Regions from separate parts of the Enterobacter sp. SM3 genome, predicted to be linked through region 3. Evidence: predicted binding sites of a transcription regulator. Region 3 holds the regulator's gene; each other region holds the start of a gene.
The links. Region 3 encodes PurR, which represses purine synthesis genes. Its sites were predicted from a motif close to CANGCAAACGTTTGCNTG; they were not measured.
Positions count from the first base shown of each region.

Region 1: the regulator PurR is predicted to act here: its motif matches at 2,970-2,987, upstream of pyrD (quinone-dependent dihydroorotate dehydrogenase).
Region 2: the regulator PurR is predicted to act here: its motif matches at 3,787-3,804, upstream of raiA (ribosome-associated translation inhibitor RaiA).

Region 1 is NZ_CP099971.1:1,630,311-1,636,550, forward strand. It holds gene ssuC (aliphatic sulfonate ABC transporter permease SsuC) at 1-151, opposite strand, end outside; gene ssuD (FMNH2-dependent alkanesulfonate monooxygenase) at 161-1,306, opposite strand; gene GVO84_RS07520 (sulfonate ABC transporter substrate-binding protein) at 1,303-2,265, opposite strand; gene ssuE (NADPH-dependent FMN reductase) at 2,258-2,833, opposite strand; gene pyrD (quinone-dependent dihydroorotate dehydrogenase) at 3,082-4,092, shown strand; gene zapC (cell division protein ZapC) at 4,258-4,800, shown strand; gene GVO84_RS07540 (YcbX family protein) at 4,797-5,906, opposite strand; gene rlmKL (bifunctional 23S rRNA (guanine(2069)-N(7))-methyltransferase RlmK/23S rRNA (guanine(2445)-N(2))-methyltransferase RlmL) at 6,005-6,240, shown strand, end outside.
Region 2 is NZ_CP099971.1:3,621,734-3,627,973, forward strand. It holds gene clpB (ATP-dependent chaperone ClpB) at 1-926, opposite strand, end outside; gene yfiH (purine nucleoside phosphorylase YfiH) at 1,056-1,787, opposite strand; gene rluD (23S rRNA pseudouridine(1911/1915/1917) synthase RluD) at 1,784-2,764, opposite strand; gene bamD (outer membrane protein assembly factor BamD) at 2,896-3,633, shown strand; gene raiA (ribosome-associated translation inhibitor RaiA) at 3,902-4,243, shown strand; Phe leader region at 4,354-4,479, shown strand; gene pheL (pheA operon leader peptide PheL) at 4,355-4,402, shown strand; gene pheA (bifunctional chorismate mutase/prephenate dehydratase) at 4,510-5,670, shown strand; gene GVO84_RS16925 (SMP-30/gluconolactonase/LRE family protein) at 5,667-6,240, opposite strand, start outside.
Region 3 is NZ_CP099971.1:2,025,637-2,031,876, forward strand. It holds gene cfa (cyclopropane fatty acyl phospholipid synthase) at 1-458, opposite strand, end outside; gene punC (purine nucleoside transporter PunC) at 757-1,956, opposite strand; gene punR (DNA-binding transcriptional activator PunR) at 2,071-2,982, shown strand; gene purR (HTH-type transcriptional repressor PurR) at 3,000-4,025, opposite strand; gene GVO84_RS09580 (YnhF family membrane protein) at 4,323-4,412, shown strand; gene GVO84_RS09585 (MFS transporter) at 4,576-5,742, shown strand; gene sodB (superoxide dismutase [Fe]) at 5,781-6,240, opposite strand, start outside.

The DNA.
Region 1 (6,240 bases), 400 kb from region 3:
ACCAGAACGCTTCTACGACGCCCTCCGGAGAGGGCAGAATGCGGCTCGATAGCCAGCCGGTGGACGACGCGAGCTGCCAGAGAGCCACAATGCCGACGGGTAAAAACCACGGCGCGGCGCGCAGCAGCCATTTTTGTGAGGTGGCAGACATGGTCACTCCTTAGCTCTGTGCGGCTTTGCGTGGAATAAACTCGTTCGCCACGGCTTCGCCCTGAAGCTGAAGCCGCTGCGGCTGCGGAATTTCCGGAATGGCAACATCCAGATGCGGGAATAACAGCTCGCCCACCTTGTACGCCTCTTCCAGATGCGGATAACCGGAGAGAATAAAGCTGTCGATACCCAGCTCGGCGTATTCATTAATCCGGGCGGCTACGGTCGGACCGTCGCCGACCAGCGCCGTGCCCGCACCGCCGCGCACCAGGCCGACGCCCGCCCACAGGTTCGGGCTGATCTCCAGGTTCTCGCGCTTGCCGTTGTGCAGGGACGCCATTCGGTGCTGTCCGACGGAGTCGGTTTTGGCAAACGCGGCCTGCGCCTTCGCGATGGTCTCATCGTCCAGATGAGAAATCAGGCGGTCGGCGGCCTGCCACGCTTCTTCATTGGTTTCGCGCACGATAACGTGCAGGCGAATGCCGAAGCGCACCTTGCGGCCGTGGGCGGCCGCCTTAGCGCGGACCTGGGCAATTTTTTCTTTCACCAGCTCAGGCGGTTCGCCCCAGGTCAGGTAGAGATCGACCTGCTCTGCCGCCAGATCCTGGGCCACATCCGACGATCCGCCAAAATAGAGCGGCGGGCGCGGCTGCTGCACCGGCGGGAAGTAGAGTTTCGCGTCGCGAACGTGAATATGCTTGCCTTCAAAGGTAACGGTTTCACCTTCCAGCAGACGTCGCCAGACGCGGGTGAACTCGGCGGAGGCTTCATAGCGCTCGGTATGGTCGAGGAATACCCCATCGCCCGCCAGCTCCTGCGGATCGCTGCCCGTCACCAGGTTAAACAGGGCGCGACCGTTGGACAGTCTGTCCAGCGTTGCCGCCTGACGCGCCGCCACGGTGGGGGAGACCACGCTCGGGCGTAACGCAACCAGGAATTTCAAACGCTGGGTGACCGGGATCATCGACGCGGCCACCAGCCAGGCATCTTCACATGAACGTCCGGTCGGGATCAGCACCCCGGTGAAACCGATTCGGTCCGCCGCCTGCGCAATCTGCTGCAGATAGCCATGGTCAACCGGGCGCGAGCCCTCTTCTGTACCAAGATAGTGTCCATCACCGTGGGTGGGTAAAAACCAGAAAAGATTCAGACTCATGATTTAGCTCCTTCTTTGCCAGCGGGCTGCCAGATGCGTTCGCGAATAGTGACCTGTTTTGGTACCAGGTGGTTTTGATAGAAAAGGTCAGCCGTTTGTTGCTGAAGCGCGGCGACGTGCGCGTCTACGGGCGTAATGGTGGTCGGCGGACGGTGGTTGAGATAGCTCGCGATCACCGGCTCAGGTAAGCCCATGGTTTTCGCCAGCAGGGCAATGCTCTCCTGACGCTGGGTCTGGGTCAGCGCATCGGCCTGGGTAAAGGTATCCAGTACGCCCTGAATAAATGCGCCGTTCTTTTCCGCATAAGGACGCGCGGCCAGGTAGAACGAGCCGGTCTGCTTCAGCGTGGTGCCGTCTTTCAGCACGCGAACGCCGCCCTGCAGTAATGCGGCGGAGTAGTACGGATCCCAGATGGCCCAGGCATCAACGTTCTTCTGCTGGAACGCGGCGCGGGCGTCGGCAGGCGTCAGGTAAACAGGCTGAATGTCAGTGAACTTGAGCCCGGCTTCTTGCAGGGCACGCAGCAGCAGGTTGTGTGAGCTGGAACCTTTCTGGAAAGCAACTTTATGCCCTTTAAGATCGGCGACGCTTTTAACGTCGCTGTTTTCAGGCACCAGAATCACTTCGGCCTTCGGTTTGGGCGGCTCAACGCCAACATAGACGAGGTCCGCTCCCGCCGCCTGGGCGAATATCGGCGGAATATCACCCGTGCTGCCGAGATCGATACTGCCCACGTTCAGGGCCTCCAGCATCTGCGGGCCAGCCGGGAACTCCACCCAGGAGAATTTGGTGTCCGGGAAGCGTTTTTCCAGAAGCTGGTGGCTTTTCGCCAGCACCATGCTGACGCTGCCTTTCTGGTAGCCAATGCGTAAACTTTCCGGAGCCGTTTCTGCGGCATGGGCCAGCGAGGAAAGCGCCATCAGACCTGCCAGGCCGATGCGGGTTAACGTTTTAAACATGTGCGACTCCTTGAGGCTGACCAAACGCCGGCGCCTGGATATCCCGGCGGTGCAGAGCATGCCAGAAGGTTTCCAGGGCAGTATCGAGGCGGGTTTGCAGGTTCGGCGTAAAATGGGGTTTATGTTGATAATCGATAACCTGGGAGTCATCTGCGAAAACGCCGTGGAGGATCTCCTGCGCTTTCAGCGCGTTCAGCACCGGCTTCAGGGCATAATCCACGGCCAGTAAATGGGCAACCGTACCGCCCGTTGCCAGCGGCAGCACGACTTTGCCGTCCAGCGCGCGTTCCGGAAGCAGATCGAGCAGAGTTTTCAGCGCCCCGGAAAAAGAGGCTTTATAAATGGGCGTAGCCACAATTAAGCCGTCAGCGCCGTTAAGCTGCTCGATGAGCGTTTTAAGCGCAGGGCTGTCGAAACGGGCATAGAGCAGATCTTCAGGTTCGAAGTTATGCAGGTTCCAGTGGCACACTTCCACATCCAGGGCATTGAGTTTTTCGCGGGCATATTCCAGCAGGGCGCTGGAGCGCGAAGGGAATCGTGGACTTCCGGCCAGGGTAATGACGCGCATACTTCCTCCTTATAACCAATTGTTTGCTTTTATCTAAAATTCATAACAATTTTCAGGAGTGTGACACCGCGCGGTTATTCCACTAAATGATTTATCTGCAATTAAAATGCGAAAAAGTGCATAAGAAATAGACGGGAAGGTAAACGATTGCGTTTTACGCTGGTTTTTTGCCGCAGGTCAATTCCCTTTCGCGCGCGGATCGCCCATAATCCCCTCCCGGTTTGCACACCGGGAATCCAGGAGAGTTCATGTACTACCCCTTCGTTCGTAAAGCCCTTTTCCAGCTCGACCCTGAGCGCGCTCATGAATTTACATTCCAGCAATTACGTCGTATTACCGGAACGCCTCTGGCCGCTCTGGTGCGTCAGAATGTGCCGGAAAAACCTGTGCAGTGCATGGGTCTGACCTTTAAAAATCCGCTGGGTCTGGCGGCGGGTCTGGACAAAAATGGCGAGTGCATTGATGCCCTGGGCGCGATGGGCTTTGGCTCCATTGAAATCGGTACCGTCACACCGCGCCCGCAGCCGGGAAATGACAAGCCGCGCTTGTTCCGCCTGGTTGAAGCCGAAGGGCTGATCAACCGCATGGGCTTTAATAACCTCGGTGTTGATCACCTGGTGGAGAACGTAAAAAAAGCCCATTTTGACGGGATATTAGGCATTAATATCGGCAAAAATAAAGACACGCCGGTAGAGCAGGGTAAAGATGACTATCTGATTTGTATGGAAAAAGTCTACGCCTATGCCGGTTATATTGCGGTGAATATTTCTTCACCCAATACCCCGGGGCTGCGTTCCTTACAATATGGCGAAGCGCTTGACGATCTTCTGAGTGCCATTAAAAATAAGCAAAATGAACTCCAGACGATCCACCATAAATATGTTCCGGTCGCGGTTAAGATCGCCCCGGATCTTTCTGCCGAAGAATTGATCCAGGTTGCCGACAGTTTAGTTCGCCATAATATTGATGGTGTGATTGCAACCAATACCACCCTCGATCGCTCCCTCGTGCAGGGAATGAAAAACTGTGACGAAGCGGGTGGGTTAAGTGGACGTCCGGTACAATTAAAAAGCACCGAAATTATTCGCGCCCTGTCTGCGGAATTAAAAGGGCGTCTGCCGATTATTGGCGTCGGCGGCATTGACTCAGTGATAGCTGCACGCGAGAAGATGGCGGCGGGTGCGTCACTGGTGCAAATCTATTCCGGCTTTATTTTTAAAGGACCACCGCTGATTAAAGAAATCGTTACTCATATCTAATCTTTTCTCTTAATCAGACAACCAGGGCTTTATTTCCAGCCCTGGTTGTTTTATATTCCGTCACTGTTGCTTATTTAGACATTATAGTCTTTTATTAATGGTGTTATAAACGAAGCGGCGATCAGGACAATTTTAGTACAGGACGTTTGGGGACGGGAGAGACACATGCGAATTAAACCTGACGATAACTGGCGCTGGTATTTTTGCGACGAGCATGACCGAATGATGCTCGACTTAGCCAATGGCATGTTGTTTCGTTCTCGTTTTGCCCGCCGAATGTTAACCCCGGACGCGTTTTCCCCGTCGGGCTTTTGCGTTGACGATGCGGCGCTTTATTTCTCTTTTGAAGAAAAATGCCGCGATCTGGTGCTCTCGAAAGAGCAGCGCGCCGAGCTGGTATTAAATGCGCTGGTGGCTATCCGCTTCCTGAAACCGCAAATGCCAAAAAGCTGGCATTTTCTTGCGCACGGTATGAGCTGGACCCCGGCAACGGGTGATGCGGCCAGCGTCAATCTGAGCGATACCGCAGAAGAGGTGAGCCTGCTGGTGGTTGAGCCTGGCGAAAATGCTGCGCTCTGCCTGCTGGCACAGCCCGGCGTAACCATTGCCGGGCGGACGATGCAGCTTGGCGATGCCATTAAAGTGATGAACGACAGGCTGAAGCCGCAGCTGCGCGTCGATTCCTTCAGCCTCGAACAGGCGGTTTAAGCTTCCAGCTGTACGGACGTTTTCGGTATGCAGCTACAGCACAGAATTGTGCCGTCATTTCCAATTGCCGATTTTTTCAGCGCACTGACCTCTCCATCCACCAGCTTGATGCGGCAGCATCCGCAAATGCCTGCGCGACAGGAATAGGGTACGCGAATACCTGCCTGCTCCAGTTGCTCCAGTAATACCTGCTGGTTGTTGCCACGGATGACGTTGCCCTGCCAGTGAATATCTACCGCCGAGGCAACATTCGTCACAACGTCGACCATTTCTTCTTCCTGACCTGAGCCGTACACTCTTGCAGGCCCGCGGGCAAGGATCTCTACCTCATCACCGACGCGGATTGCGCCGCTGGAGCGCGGGATCAGGTTCTGGCCGAAATCCACATCGCCGCTGTCCTGCGCGGTGCGGAACGACTGCAGCGTCTTCAGCGGTTCACCGGAAGGGTGCTTCTGGCCTTTCTCTGGACTCACCGTGGTGAAAATGCAGCGGCTGCAGGGTTTAACGACATCAAAGATGACGTTGCCGATGCGGATCACCTTCCAGGTATCTTCGTCCCAGGCGTCGACCCCCGTCACCACCAGGTTCGGACGGAACTGTTCCATCTGAACGCTCGCTTTGCAGCGGTTTTGTAAATCGCGCAGCGAAGCTTCGTTGGTCAGCAGGAACGGGAAGCCATCGGCGAAGGAGAGGGGAACGGCGTCATGGCGCTTCACGCGACGCGTCGGTTCAGGCCCAACCCAGCGCAACTGTACGTCGCGGGAGAAGAAAGCGCTCAGCCAGCGGTTAATTTCATCCGGGGCGATGCGCGCGGTAAAATGATTGCCCCACACTTCCGTTGGCGCATCGACAGGCGCAAAATCAGCAAAGCGAATGACCGCGCTGGAGCCGTCCGGCGCGGTCAGGTGCAAACCGTCATGAAGCGGGGAAGGGGTAAAGCGAACCATCTGCGGGAACTGGCGTGCGGTAATGAACGTGCCGTCAGGCTCGGTGACCATAAAAATACGATCGAAGGCGAATCCGCTCATGTCGGCCAGCGCGTGAGAGACGCCGATGCCGCGCATGGATTTCACCGGATGGATAAAAAGCCTGGATAACGTCGCCACTGCACACTCCCACAAATGAAAATAAGCCTTCAACTTTATGACATACACGCCATATTAGCTATAATGCGCGACAATTTTCTAAGAGTAAAAGTGACGATATGAATTCTCTGTTTGCCAGTACGGCCCGTGGGCTGGAAGAGCTGTTAAAAACTGAACTGGAAAGCCTGGGCGCACAAGAGTGCCAGGTGGTTCAGGGTGGTGTCCATTTTGAGGGCGACACGCGGCTTATTTACCAGAGCCTGATGTGGAGCCGTCTGGCGTCGCGCATCATGCTGCCGATGAAGGAGTGCAAGGTCTATAGCGACCTGGACCTCTATACCGGCGTACAGATGAT
Region 2 (6,240 bases), 1.6 Mb from region 3:
TGAAGTTCACCGCGCGCCAGCGCAGGTTTCAGCATGTTCCCGGCATCCATCGCACCGTCCGCTTTACCCGCACCGACCATGGTGTGCAGTTCGTCGATAAACAGGATAACGTTACCTTCCTGCTTCGCCAGGTCGTTAAGCACGCCTTTGAGACGCTCTTCGAACTCGCCGCGGTATTTCGCACCGGCCACCAGCGCGCCCATGTCCAGCGCCAGTACGCGACGGCCTTTCAGGCCTTCCGGCACTTCACCGTTGACGATACGCTGCGCCAGCCCTTCAACAATGGCAGTTTTACCGACACCCGGCTCACCAATCAGCACCGGGTTGTTCTTGGTACGACGCTGCAGTACCTGAATCGTACGGCGAATTTCTTCGTCACGGCCGATCACCGGGTCAAGTTTGCCCTGCTCAGCACGCTCGGTCAGATCGACCGTAAATTTCTTCAAAGCCTGACGTTGGTCTTCGGCTCCCTGATCGTTCACGCTTTCACCTCCGCGCATTTTCTCAATCGCCTGAGTCACATTGGCGGTGGTCGCGCCGGCAGATTTCAGCAGGTCGGTCAAGGTGCCGCGTGATTCAAGCGCCGCCAGAACAAACAGCTCTGACGAAATAAAGTTGTCCCCACGTTTTTGCGCCAGCTTGTCGCAAAGATTCAGCACGCGTACCAGATCCTGCGACGGCTGAACGTCTCCGCCGGTACCTTCTACCTGCGGCAAACGGCTCAGCGCCTGATCGATGGCAGTGCGTAACTGGCCAGCATTAATGCCAGCGGACGTTAATAAAGGACGTACCGATCCCCCTTCCTGATTCAGCAAGGCGCTCATTAAATGAAGAGGTTCGATAAATTGGTTGTCGTGCCCCAGTGCGAGGGACTGGGCATCGGCGAGAGCAAGCTGGAATTTATTAGTAAGACGATCCAGACGCATAACTCCTCCCATAACAGGTCAAATTTGCTACTGGAGATTAAATGAGGTCATCCCTCAATTATTCAAGGTTAATGACCTGAATTATGTGAAAAGAAAACGGCACGTACCGGATCGTCTTGATTCTTTAGGTTATATCAGCCAAATGAAACTTGCCATACGTCCCGTGGTCTTGTCGCGGCGATAGGAGAAAAAATCACCCTTTTCGGTGAATGTGCAGCGATCGCCGCCGAAGATCTGCGACACGCCAACGTTGTTCAGGCGCTGGCGGGCGAGCTGGTAGATATCGGCCAGATATTTATCCCCCGAAGGCAGGAAGGCTTCCACCGCTTGCGGATCTTTTTCCATAAAGGCTTCGCGAACCTCTGGCCCCACTTCAAAAGCGCGAGGACCAATGGCCGGGCCAAGCCAGGCCATAATATTGGCAGGCTCATCGTTAAAGCAGGCGACTGTTTCTTCGAGCACGCCTTCACACAGACCACGCCAGCCCGCGTGTGCTGCTGCCACCTCGGTACCTGCACGGTTACAGAACAAAACCGGCAGACAATCGGCGGTCATCACGGCACAAACGGTTCCCGGAGTATTACTGTAAGAGGCATCAGCGCGTTTAGAAGCATAGGGTTCCCCCGTCAACTTCAGCACCGCGTTACCATGAACCTGTTCCAGCCAGATCGGTTTCGACGGCAAGTTCCCCGCAGCAAACAGACGCCTGCGGTTCTCTTCAACGTGTTCCAGGTTGTCGCCACAGTGCGCACCGAGGTTCAAAGACTCCCACGCGCCCTGGCTAACACCGCCAATACGGGTTGAACTACAGGCAGCCACGCCTGCAGGCAATGGCCACTCCGGGACAATCAGTTTGGTCATAACCAGTCCACTTGATCCTTATGTTCTTCGAAATCAGCACGCATGGCGTCAATAAGGTCCACCATATCCTGCGGGATAGGCGCGTGCCACTCCATCTGAATACCGGTGATAGGGTGATAAAGACGCAGCATGGTCGCGTGCAGCGCCTGACGATCGAATTTACGCAATACGCTGATGAACTCATCCGACGCGCCTTTAGGCGGACGCGGACGACCGCCGTAGACCTGATCCCCCACCAGCGGATGGGTAATGTGGGCCATATGCACGCGGATCTGGTGAGTACGCCCGGTTTCCAGACGCAGACGCAGGCGCGTATGAATACGGAAGTGTTCCATAATGCGATAGTGTGTCACCGCCGGTTTACCCATCGGATGCACCGACATATGGGTACGTTTGGTTGGGTGACGGCTGATTGGCTCTTCCACCGTTCCGCCAGAGGTCATATGCCCAATGGCTACCGCTTCATACTCGCGGGTGATTTCACGCAGCTGCAGCGATTCCACCAGACGGGTCTGAGCAGGAACGGTCTTCGCCACCACCATCAAACCGGTGGTGTCTTTATCCAGACGGTGCACGATGCCCGCGCGCGGGACATCCACGATCGGCGGATAGTAATGGAGAAGTGCGTTAAGTACCGTACCGTCAGGATTCCCCGCGCCCGGATGAACAACCAGGTCGCGCGGCTTGTTGATCACCAGAATGTCATCATCTTCATAGACGATGTCCAGTGGGATATCCTGCGGCTCGAAGCGGATTTCCTCTTCGATTTCAGCATTGATGGCGACAGCTTCCCCACCTAACACTTTCTCTTTTGGTTTGTCCCAGATCTTGCCGTTTACCAGCACGCGCTGGTCAAGGATCCATTCTTTTATGCGTGAACGCGAATAATCAGGGAACAATTCGGCCAAAGCCTGATCTAAGCGTTGACCGAGCTGATTTTCGGAGACTGTTGCGGTGAGTTCTACTCGTTGTGCCATAAACTGCTTCTTCGTTTAACGTTGGGTTTTACGGCTTTGCCGTTTAATATAGTGTGCTATTGTAGCTGGTCTTAATCGGGAGCAGGAACAGAGTTTCTCCCGGACAAACATTTGAGGAAAGTCAAAACGTCATGACGCGCATGAAATATCTGGTGGCAGCGGCCACGTTGAGCCTGGCTTTGGTGGGCTGCTCCGGTTCAAATGAACAGGTCCCTGACAATCCGCCGAATGAAATCTATGCGACTGCACAACAAAAGTTGCAGGACGGTAACTGGAAACAGGCGATAACGCAACTGGAAGCGTTGGATAATCGCTATCCATTTGGCCCGTATTCGCAGCAGGTACAGTTAGATCTCATCTATGCATACTATAAAAATGCCGATCTGCCGCTGGCTCAGGCAACCATCGATCGTTTCATACGTCTGAACCCGACTCATCCTAACATCGACTATGTGATGTACATGCGCGGCCTCACCAACATGGCGCTGGACGACAGTGCGCTGCAGGGCTTCTTCGGCGTGGATCGTTCAGACCGTGACCCGCAGCATGCGCGTGATGCCTTCAATGACTTCTCCAAGCTGGTGCGCGGCTATCCGAACAGTCAGTACGTGACCGATGCCACCAAGCGTCTGGTGTTCCTGAAAGATCGTCTGGCGAAATATGAATACTCCGTGGCGGAATACTATACCCGCCGTGGCGCATGGGTTGCCGTGGTTAACCGCGTAGAAGGTATGCTGCGTGATTATCCGGATACTCAGGCAACGCGCGACGGCCTGAAGCTGATGGAGAACGCTTACCGTCAGATGCAGATGACCGCTCAGGCTGAAAAAGTGGCGAAAATCATCGCAGCGAACAGCAGCAACACCTGATCTTGCCTCAATGCAAAACGGCAGCCCGAAGGCTGCCGTTTTTTTATTCATTTTAGAGCGTCGCTGAAGCGCGTTAGCCTCAACACATCCAGTCAACTATGGCCCCAATTTTTGCCTTCGACAAGGTAAATCTCACCTCTTCCTGCCCTGCCTCACAAAAAAGATTCCCTGACAAAAACCGACAAAATAACGTGATCTAAATCACACATTTTGACATTAGGTCGGGTATGCTGGAATCACCAAGACGGAAAGACAAGAGGTAAAATTTATGACAATGAACATTACCAGTAAACAAATGGAAATTACTCCGGCAATCCGCCAGCACGTCGCAGACCGTCTCGCCAAACTGGATAAATGGCAAACTCATTTGATTAATCCACATATCATCCTGTCCAAGGAGCCGCAGGGTTTCATCGCTGACGCAACTATCAATACTCCAAACGGCCATCTGGTCGCCAGCGCAAAACACGAGGATATGTACACCGCTATTAACGATTTGATCAACAAGCTGGAACGGCAGCTCAATAAAGTGCAACACAAAGGTGAAGCCCGTCGCGCCGCAACATCGGTGAAAGACGCCAGCTTCGCGGAAGAAGTTGAAGAAGAGTAATCCTTTAAATTGAGTGTACCGCCAACGCGCCTTCGGGCGCGTTTTTTGTTTTTTATTGACAGGGTGAAAACAGTACGGGTACTTTAACGGTATCAATCACAGGATGACTTCATGAAACTTACGCCGTTCTTCTTCGCATTCTTTTTTACCTTCCCCTGACTGGGAGGCGTTTCGTCGTGTGATAAAGAATGCGAAGACGAACAACAAGGCCTCCCACAGCGGGAGGCCTTTTTTATTGATAACGATAAAATGAGACAGGCAACACTATGACACCGGAAAACCCGTTACTGGATCTGCGCGTAAAAATCAGCGCGCTGGACGAGAAATTACTGGCGCTGCTGGCCGAACGCCGCGCGCTCGCCGTCGAAGTGGGCAAAGCCAAGCTGGACTCCCATCGCCCGGTACGTGATATCGACCGCGAGCGCGATCTGCTGGAGCGTCTGATCCAGCTCGGTAAAGCGCATCACCTCGATGCCCACTACATCACCCGGCTGTTCCAGCTCATCATCGAAGACTCCGTTCTCACCCAGCAAGCGTTACTCCAGCAGCATCTGAATAAAACCAATCCGCACTCTGCGCGTATCGCCTTCCTCGGGCCGAAGGGCTCTTATTCTCACCTGGCCGCACGTCAGTATGCCGCACGCCATTTCGAAGAGTTTATCGAGAGCGGCTGTGCGAAGTTTGCCGACATTTTTAATCAGGTTGAGACCGGCCAGGCGGATTACGCCGTCGTGCCTATTGAGAACACCAGCTCCGGCGCCATTAATGATGTCTACGATTTGCTGCAGCACACTAGCCTGTCGCTGGTCGGCGAACTGACGATCCCTATCGATCACTGCGTTCTGGTCTCGGGTTCAACCGACCTGAGCAAGATCGAAACGGTCTACAGTCATCCACAGCCGTTCCAGCAGTGCAGCCAGTTCCTGAACCGCTATCCGAACTGGAAAATTGAGTACACCGAAAGCACCTCGGCGGCGATGGAAAAAGTGGCGCAGGCTAACTCCCCAACCGTCGCCGCGCTCGGCAGCGAAGCGGGCGGCGCGCTGTATGGTTTACAGGTACTGGAACGCAATCTGGCAAACCAGACGCAAAATATCACCCGTTTCGTGGTGCTGGCGCGTAAAGCTATTGATGTCTCGGATCAGGTTCCGGCTAAAACCACCCTGCTGATGGCAACCGGCCAACAGGCCGGTGCGCTGGTTGAAGCCCTGCTGGTACTGCGTAATCACAATCTGATCATGACGAAGCTGGAATCACGTCCGATCCACGGCAATCCGTGGGAAGAGATGTTCTACCTTGATATCCAGGCCAACCTGGAATCTGCATCCATGCAGAAAGCCCTGCGCGAACTGGGCGAGATCACGCGCTCCATGAAGGTGCTGGGCTGCTATCCGAGCGAGAACGTGGTCCCGGTTGACCCGGCTTAACGTTCGATAAACCGGCTTTTCTTCATCCCTGCCACGCTCACCGGCAGGGTGAAGATGGCGCCGGAGAGCGGATACTTCGCCACCTCCTCCGCGTCCATATTTTCCCGCGTGGTGGTAATAAACAGCGTTTTCATGTCATCGCCGCCAAAACAGACCATCGTCGGGCAACGTACCGGCATGCGGTATTCTTCCAGTTGTTCCCCTTGCGGAGAAAAACGCGCAATACGCCAGCCGTCAAACAGCGCGCTCCAGTAACAGCCTTCCACATCCATGGCCGCGCCGTCCGGTATCCCTTCGCCCTCTTTAAACTGACGAAACACCTCACGCCTGCCGGGTTCGCCCTGCTCGTCAAGCGGCGTGCGGTAAATTACGCCGTTTGGCGTGTCTGAGGTAAACATCCACCGCTTGTCCGGGCTAAACGCTAAGCCGTTGTGCCCGTGAATATCGCACTGGATCACTTTCGGCGTCAGGTCGTTGTCGATGCGCATCAGCAACGCGCCGTTGTAATCTCCCGGCCCCCAAAAGGTGCCCGCATAGAACCGTCCCTGATGATCGGTGCCGCCGTCGTTA
Region 3 (6,240 bases):
TGCTGGGCCTCTTCAAGCGTCGACGCCTCTTTCCAGTAGGCGCAGGAGTACTGCATGAAAGGGTCCAGCATACGGCTGAACAGGTCGTTGCCAAGATCGTAGTGCTCTTTGCCAACGATCCACGCGCGTTTTTTACTTTGCAGATTGAACAGTCGGGCAGACGCGACGCGCAGGGTGTCTTTCAGATTGCGAGGGAGTTGATTTTCAAGACCGGCACGCAGCACGCTGGCGAAAAAGGTATCCAGACGTTCGCACTCCCACCAGCCGTCCATATAGCTTTCTCCCAGGCCTAACGATCCCTCTCGCAACACGCGTTTAAAAAAGTCGGGATGTTTAACCTGAGGATCGGATGGCGATGATCCATTGATAGTGATGCCTGCTCGACCTAACAGTTCACTGACGATCCGGGACCAGTTATCGTCCGGAACGCTGACTTCTTCTATACACGATGAACTCATAGCTTCTCCATCACCCTACTGTGATCAGAACCTTAAAACAGCGTAGACGCTTTTTTTGGTTTGTGAGAAATCTCACGGTAAATACCGCGAGGCTAATATCCGACGTAGAACAGAGGAAGGGAGATAACCCTTGCCGAAATGCCTTCCATGGTAAAACGGGAGCGCTCCGGCTCCCGTTAACACTTAATATTTATCGTATTTAATCGAACCAAATTTAGTATAGGCCTCAAAATTTGGTGATTCAATAGAAAATTCTTAGCAACCTAATCACTGAAAATTAACATGATTTCCGGCGCGATTATGCATGCGACGTTTCAACCTGAGTGCGGTTGTCCTGCTCACGCTGCGCGGCTGCCTGCATGCGATAGCCCATCACAGCCAGCGCGACGGTCACCAGCATCACGCTGGTGGTGGTCAGGAGCGGCGTGGCAATCAGCGCCGAGACCACCAGGCTTGCCAGGAAGCACAGCCCCAGCTGCAGGGTGTTCTGCAGCGCGGCGGCGCGGCCCGTCGCCTGCGGGAACGGACGCAGCGCCTGGGCCACGACAATCGGGTAAATCGCCCCGTTCGCGACGGCCATCACGCAGAATGGGATCAAAATTTCAGCCAGACCGGCACCCGGAATAAAGCCAACGGCCCAGGTCCCGACGACGCTCAGCGCATACAGCACCAGCAGCCATGGCAGCATCTGCTGACCTTCCCACTTTTGCAGCGCCGCGCGGCAGCCGTACCCGCCCACCAGGAACGCGATAGTCTGCGGAACGTAGCTCAGGCCGATGGCTGCCGGGCTGTAGCCCATATCGTGAAGAATAAACGGCGAACCGGTGAGCCACGCGAAAAAGCTTGCCGAGCAGGCGGCATAGATCAGGACATTGCCGCGATACGCTTTGGTGCTGAGCAGGGACGTGAAGGTAATCGGCTTCGCGTCAGCATGCGCTTCTTTTTTATGCGCGGGCTTGAGGGCGAACGCCGGCAGCATCAGTACCAGGGTAATGGCAAACAGCGTGGCGAAGATGGCCTGCCAGTCGAAATGCGCGAGGATCCAGCTGCCCAGCAGAGGGGCGAGGGCAGGTGAGAGACCCACCAGCGGCATAATGGTGGCGAAAATACGGTTAGTGCGGTTAGCCGGGTAATAGTCGGTGACCAGCGCCTGCCAGGTCACGGCCGCGGCACAGACGCCCACGGCCTGAATAAAACGCAGCACCAGCAGCCAGGTAGCATCGCGTACCCACAGCATCCCCAGGCAGCCCACGGCAAAAATGGCCAGGCCCAGCAGCAGTACCGGTTTACGACCAAAGCGATCCGAGAGCGGTCCCCAGAGAAGCTGTGCGAAGGCAAAACCGGCGAGGAATAAACTCAGGCTGGCGCTGATGGCGGCAGCCGGGGTTTGCAAATCTTCCTGCATGGCGGCAAACGCCGGCAGGTACATATCGGTGGCCAAAAAGCCCAGCACGCTTAAGCCGCCGAGCCAGACTAAAAAACCGTTCCTGGGTTGCATTATTTTATTCTCCTGAGGAGGCAGGTATACATTGGCGCTGAGTGTAGGGAGTGCAAAGCCGCTTGTGAAACGCTAATATTTGGCGGGTGCATTCAAATTTTTTGCAGGCAGAAAATGTGGTCAGATTATTCTCTTGAAGTGGTCGATGCTGTTGCGCGTAACGGTAGCTTTAGCGGTGCGGCGCAGGAGCTGCACCGCGTCCCTTCGGCAATCAGCTACACGGTGCGTCAGCTGGAGGAGTGGCTGGCGGTTCCGCTGTTTGAACGGCGGCATCGTGATGTGGAATTAACGCCCGCAGGCGCGTGGTTTTTGAAGGAAGGGCGTTCTGTTATCAAAAAAATGCAGATCACCCGCGAACAGTGTCAGCAGATCGCCAACGGCTGGCGGGGACATCTTTCCATCGCGGTGGACAACATCGTTAAGCCGGAACGCACCCGGCAGATGATCGTCGACTTCTATCGTCATTTTTCGGATGTCGAGCTGCGGGTCTCGCAGGAGGTGTTCAACGGCGTCTGGGATGCGCTGGCGGACGGCAGGGCAGAGATGGCGATTGGGGCCACGCAGGCGATCCCGGTCGGGGGGCGTTACGCTTTTCGCGATATGGGGATGCTGAGCTGGAAGTGCGTGGTGGCAAGCAATCATCCGCTGGCGGCGATGGAAGGGCCGCTGAGCGATGATACGCTGCGGAACTGGCCGTCGCTGGTGCTGGAGGATACGTCCCGTTCATTGCCCAAGCGTATTACCTGGCTTCTTGACAACCAGCGGCGGGTGGTGGCGCCTGACTGGGAATCGTCGGCGACGTGCCTCAGTGCCGGACTGTGCGTCGCGATGGTGCCCGTTCATTTCGCGCGTCCGCGCATCGATACCGGAGAGTGGGTTGAGCTGACGCTGGAGAATCCGTTCCCGGATGCGGCCTGCTGCCTCACCTGGCAGCAAAATGATGTCTCGCCTGCGATGGCCTGGCTGCTGGATTATCTGGGAGACAGCGAAACGCTAAATCGGGAATGGTTACGGGAGCCAGCGTAGCTGGCCCCGTAAGGCGATTAACGACGGTAGTCGCGGAACGGACCATCCGCAACGGAACGGCGTTCGATAAGACGCGGGTGAACTTCAATGGACTGCGACTCTTCACGCTTGTTGACGATCCTGTCCATAAGCATATTGAAGGCCGTTTCGCCCAGCGAATCTTTCGGCTGGTGAATGGTGGTCAGCGCTGGCGTGAAGAAACGCGCGTTACGCACGTTGTCATACCCGATCACGGAAATATCCTGCGGGACGCGCAGGCCCAGCTCGTCGGCAGCGCAGAGCGCGCCCATCGCCATGATGTCGCCTCCGCAGAAAACGGCTGTCGGACGGTGCGGCTGAGAGACGATTTGCTGCATCGCGCGGTAGCCCGATTCCGGCTCAAAGTCGCCCTGCACAATCCAGTTTTCCGGCACGTTGATCAGCGCTTCTTCCATCGCTTTCATAAAACCGGCCAGACGGCCCGCGCCGGTGTTGCGCTCCAGCGGACCGGGGATCACGCCAATCTCGCGGTGACCGCGTTCGATCAGATAACGACCGGCCATATAGCCGCCTTCAAAGGCGTTATCGATAACGGAATCGGTGAAATCCGCGCGCGCTTCGCCCCAGTCCATCACCACCATCGGAATGTGGCGATACTCTTCCAGCATCGACAGCACGGATTCGGGGTACTCGGAACACATCACCAGCAGGCCATCAACGCGCTTTTGCGCCATCATCGACAGGTAGGCGCGCTGTTTTTCAATGCTGTTCCATGCGTTGCCCAGAATCAGGGTATAGCCTTTCTGGAAGCAGTTTTTTTCAACCGCTTCAATGATCTCGGCAAAATAGGCCGCTTCACTGCTGGTCGCCAGCAATCCAATGGACTTGGTGTGATTAACCTTGAGGCTACGCGCAACCGCGCTTGGCGAATAGTGCAGCTCTTTGATCGCTGCCCAGACGGCATTGCGCGTCTCTTCCGCCACGAAGCGGGTTTTGTTAATTACATGTGATACGGTTGTAGTGGAAACGTTTGCGCGTTTTGCTACGTCTTTAATTGTTGCCATTAAATGTCACTCCAGACCATATCCTAAACTCCTGAAAAATTTGAAGGTAAACGTTTGCCTTCTCTCACCCTTATCTCGCAATGTTGAATTGCGGCACGCCGGGAAAACGACACGGGACGTCAGGAGGGGGTCAATGGCCGGTACGCTAATAAATTTAGCGTGGAATTTTGTCCTATCTTGATGAAAAGGGGAAGAGGTAAAGTGGTTATCAGTATAAATCCAGGAAGATTTTTGACGTAATCTGTGCAAAAATGAGCAAGCTCACTTTTCGTGTGGGGATTAAAAGGAGAAAAATTGATGAGTTCCGATCTTAAGTTTTCGCTGTTCACCACCGTTGTTGTGCTGGCTCTGATTGTCGCGGCCGGTCTGACGGCAGCGCTGCACTGATTTACGCGGAGGGAGAGCCTTCTCCCTCCCGACTCCCCGGATTGTTACTTCTCTGGCAAAAATCTTTTGCCATTTTGTTAACTTCTCATTTTTTGTGATTGATGTCATGCTTTCCGCTTCTTTGTTCTGTGTCACCACATGACACGGCATCCGGAGTTGACGCATGAAAATCAATTTTCCCCTGCTGGCCCTGGCGATTGGCGCTTTTGGGATTGGCACCACTGAATTCTCCCCGATGGGGTTACTGCCCGTTATTGCCCGGGGCGTAGACGTCTCGATCCCTGCGGCAGGCATGTTAATCAGCGCCTACGCTATCGGCGTGATGGTAGGGGCGCCGCTGATGACGCTTCTGCTTTCGCACCGCGCGCGCCGCAATGCGCTGATTTTCCTGATGGCGATCTTCACCCTGGGCAACGTGCTTTCGGCGATTGCGCCGGACTACACCACATTGATGCTGTCACGCATTCTGACCAGCCTTAACCACGGCGCGTTCTTTGGGCTGGGGTCGGTCGTGGCTGCCAGCGTGGTGCCAAAACATAAGCAGGCGAGCGCCGTGGCAACCATGTTTATGGGGCTAACGATTGCCAACATCGGCGGGGTGCCTGCGGCAACCTGGCTGGGGGAAGCGATCGGCTGGCGTATGTCCTTCCTGGCGACTGCCGGGCTGGGCGTGGTTGCGATGGTGGCGTTGTTCTTCTCCTTGCCGAAAGGCAGCGCGGGGGAACGTCCTGACGTGCGTAGAGAACTGTCGGTGCTGATGCGTCCGCAGGTGCTCTCCGCGCTGCTCACCACCGTGCTGGGGGCAGGGGCGATGTTTACCCTCTACACCTATATTTCACCGGTATTGCATGACATCACCCACGCAACGCCACTCTTTGTGACCGCGATGCTGGTGCTGATTGGCGTGGGCTTCTCGATCGGTAACTATCTCGGCGGGAAATTTGCCGACCGTTCCGTGAGCGGGACGCTGAAGGGCTTCTTAACCCTGCTGATTGTCATCATGATTGCCATTCCGTGGCTGGCGCGTAATGAGTTTGGGGCCGCGATCGCGATGGTCGTCTGGGGAGCTGCCACTTTCGCCGTGGTGCCGCCGCTGCAGATGCGCGTGATGCGCGTCGCCCATGAAGCGCCGGGCCTCTCATCTTCGGTCAACATCGGTGCCTTCAACCTGGGCAATGCGCTCGGTGCGGCGGCCGGTGGGGCCGTGATTTCGGGGGGACTGGGATACAGCTTTGTGCCGGTGATGGGGGCGATTATTGCCGCGCTCGGCCTGCTGCTGGTGATGATGTCGGGTCGTAAACAGCCTGAAGCAGCCTGCGCTGCGGAATAAACCAAAAACGCAGAAGGGCGAACCCTTCTGCGTGTCTCTTACGCGGCGAAGTTCTTCGAGACAAAGTCCCAGTTAACCAGTGCCCAGAAGTGCTCCAGGTAGTTCGGGCGCGCGTTGCGGTAATCAATGTAGTAAGCGTGTTCCCATACGTCCACGGTCATCAGCGGCTTAGCGCTGGTGGTCAGCGGGGTGCCCGCGTTAGAGGTGGAAACGATAGCCAGTTTGCCATCCGCCTCTTTAACCAGCCACGTCCAGCCAGAACCGAAGTTCTTGATGGCTGCATCGGTAAATTTCGCTTTGAAATCCGCGAAGCTGCCAAATGCGGCAGTGATAGCGGTAGCCAGTTCACCGGCAGGTTCACCGCCGGCATTCGGCGCCAGGCAGTGCCAGTAGAAGGTGTGGTTCCACACCTGAGCGGCGTTGTTAAATACGCCACCCTCTGAGCTGCGGACGATTTCTTCCAGCGTTTTGCCTTCAAAATCGGTGCCCTTGATCAGA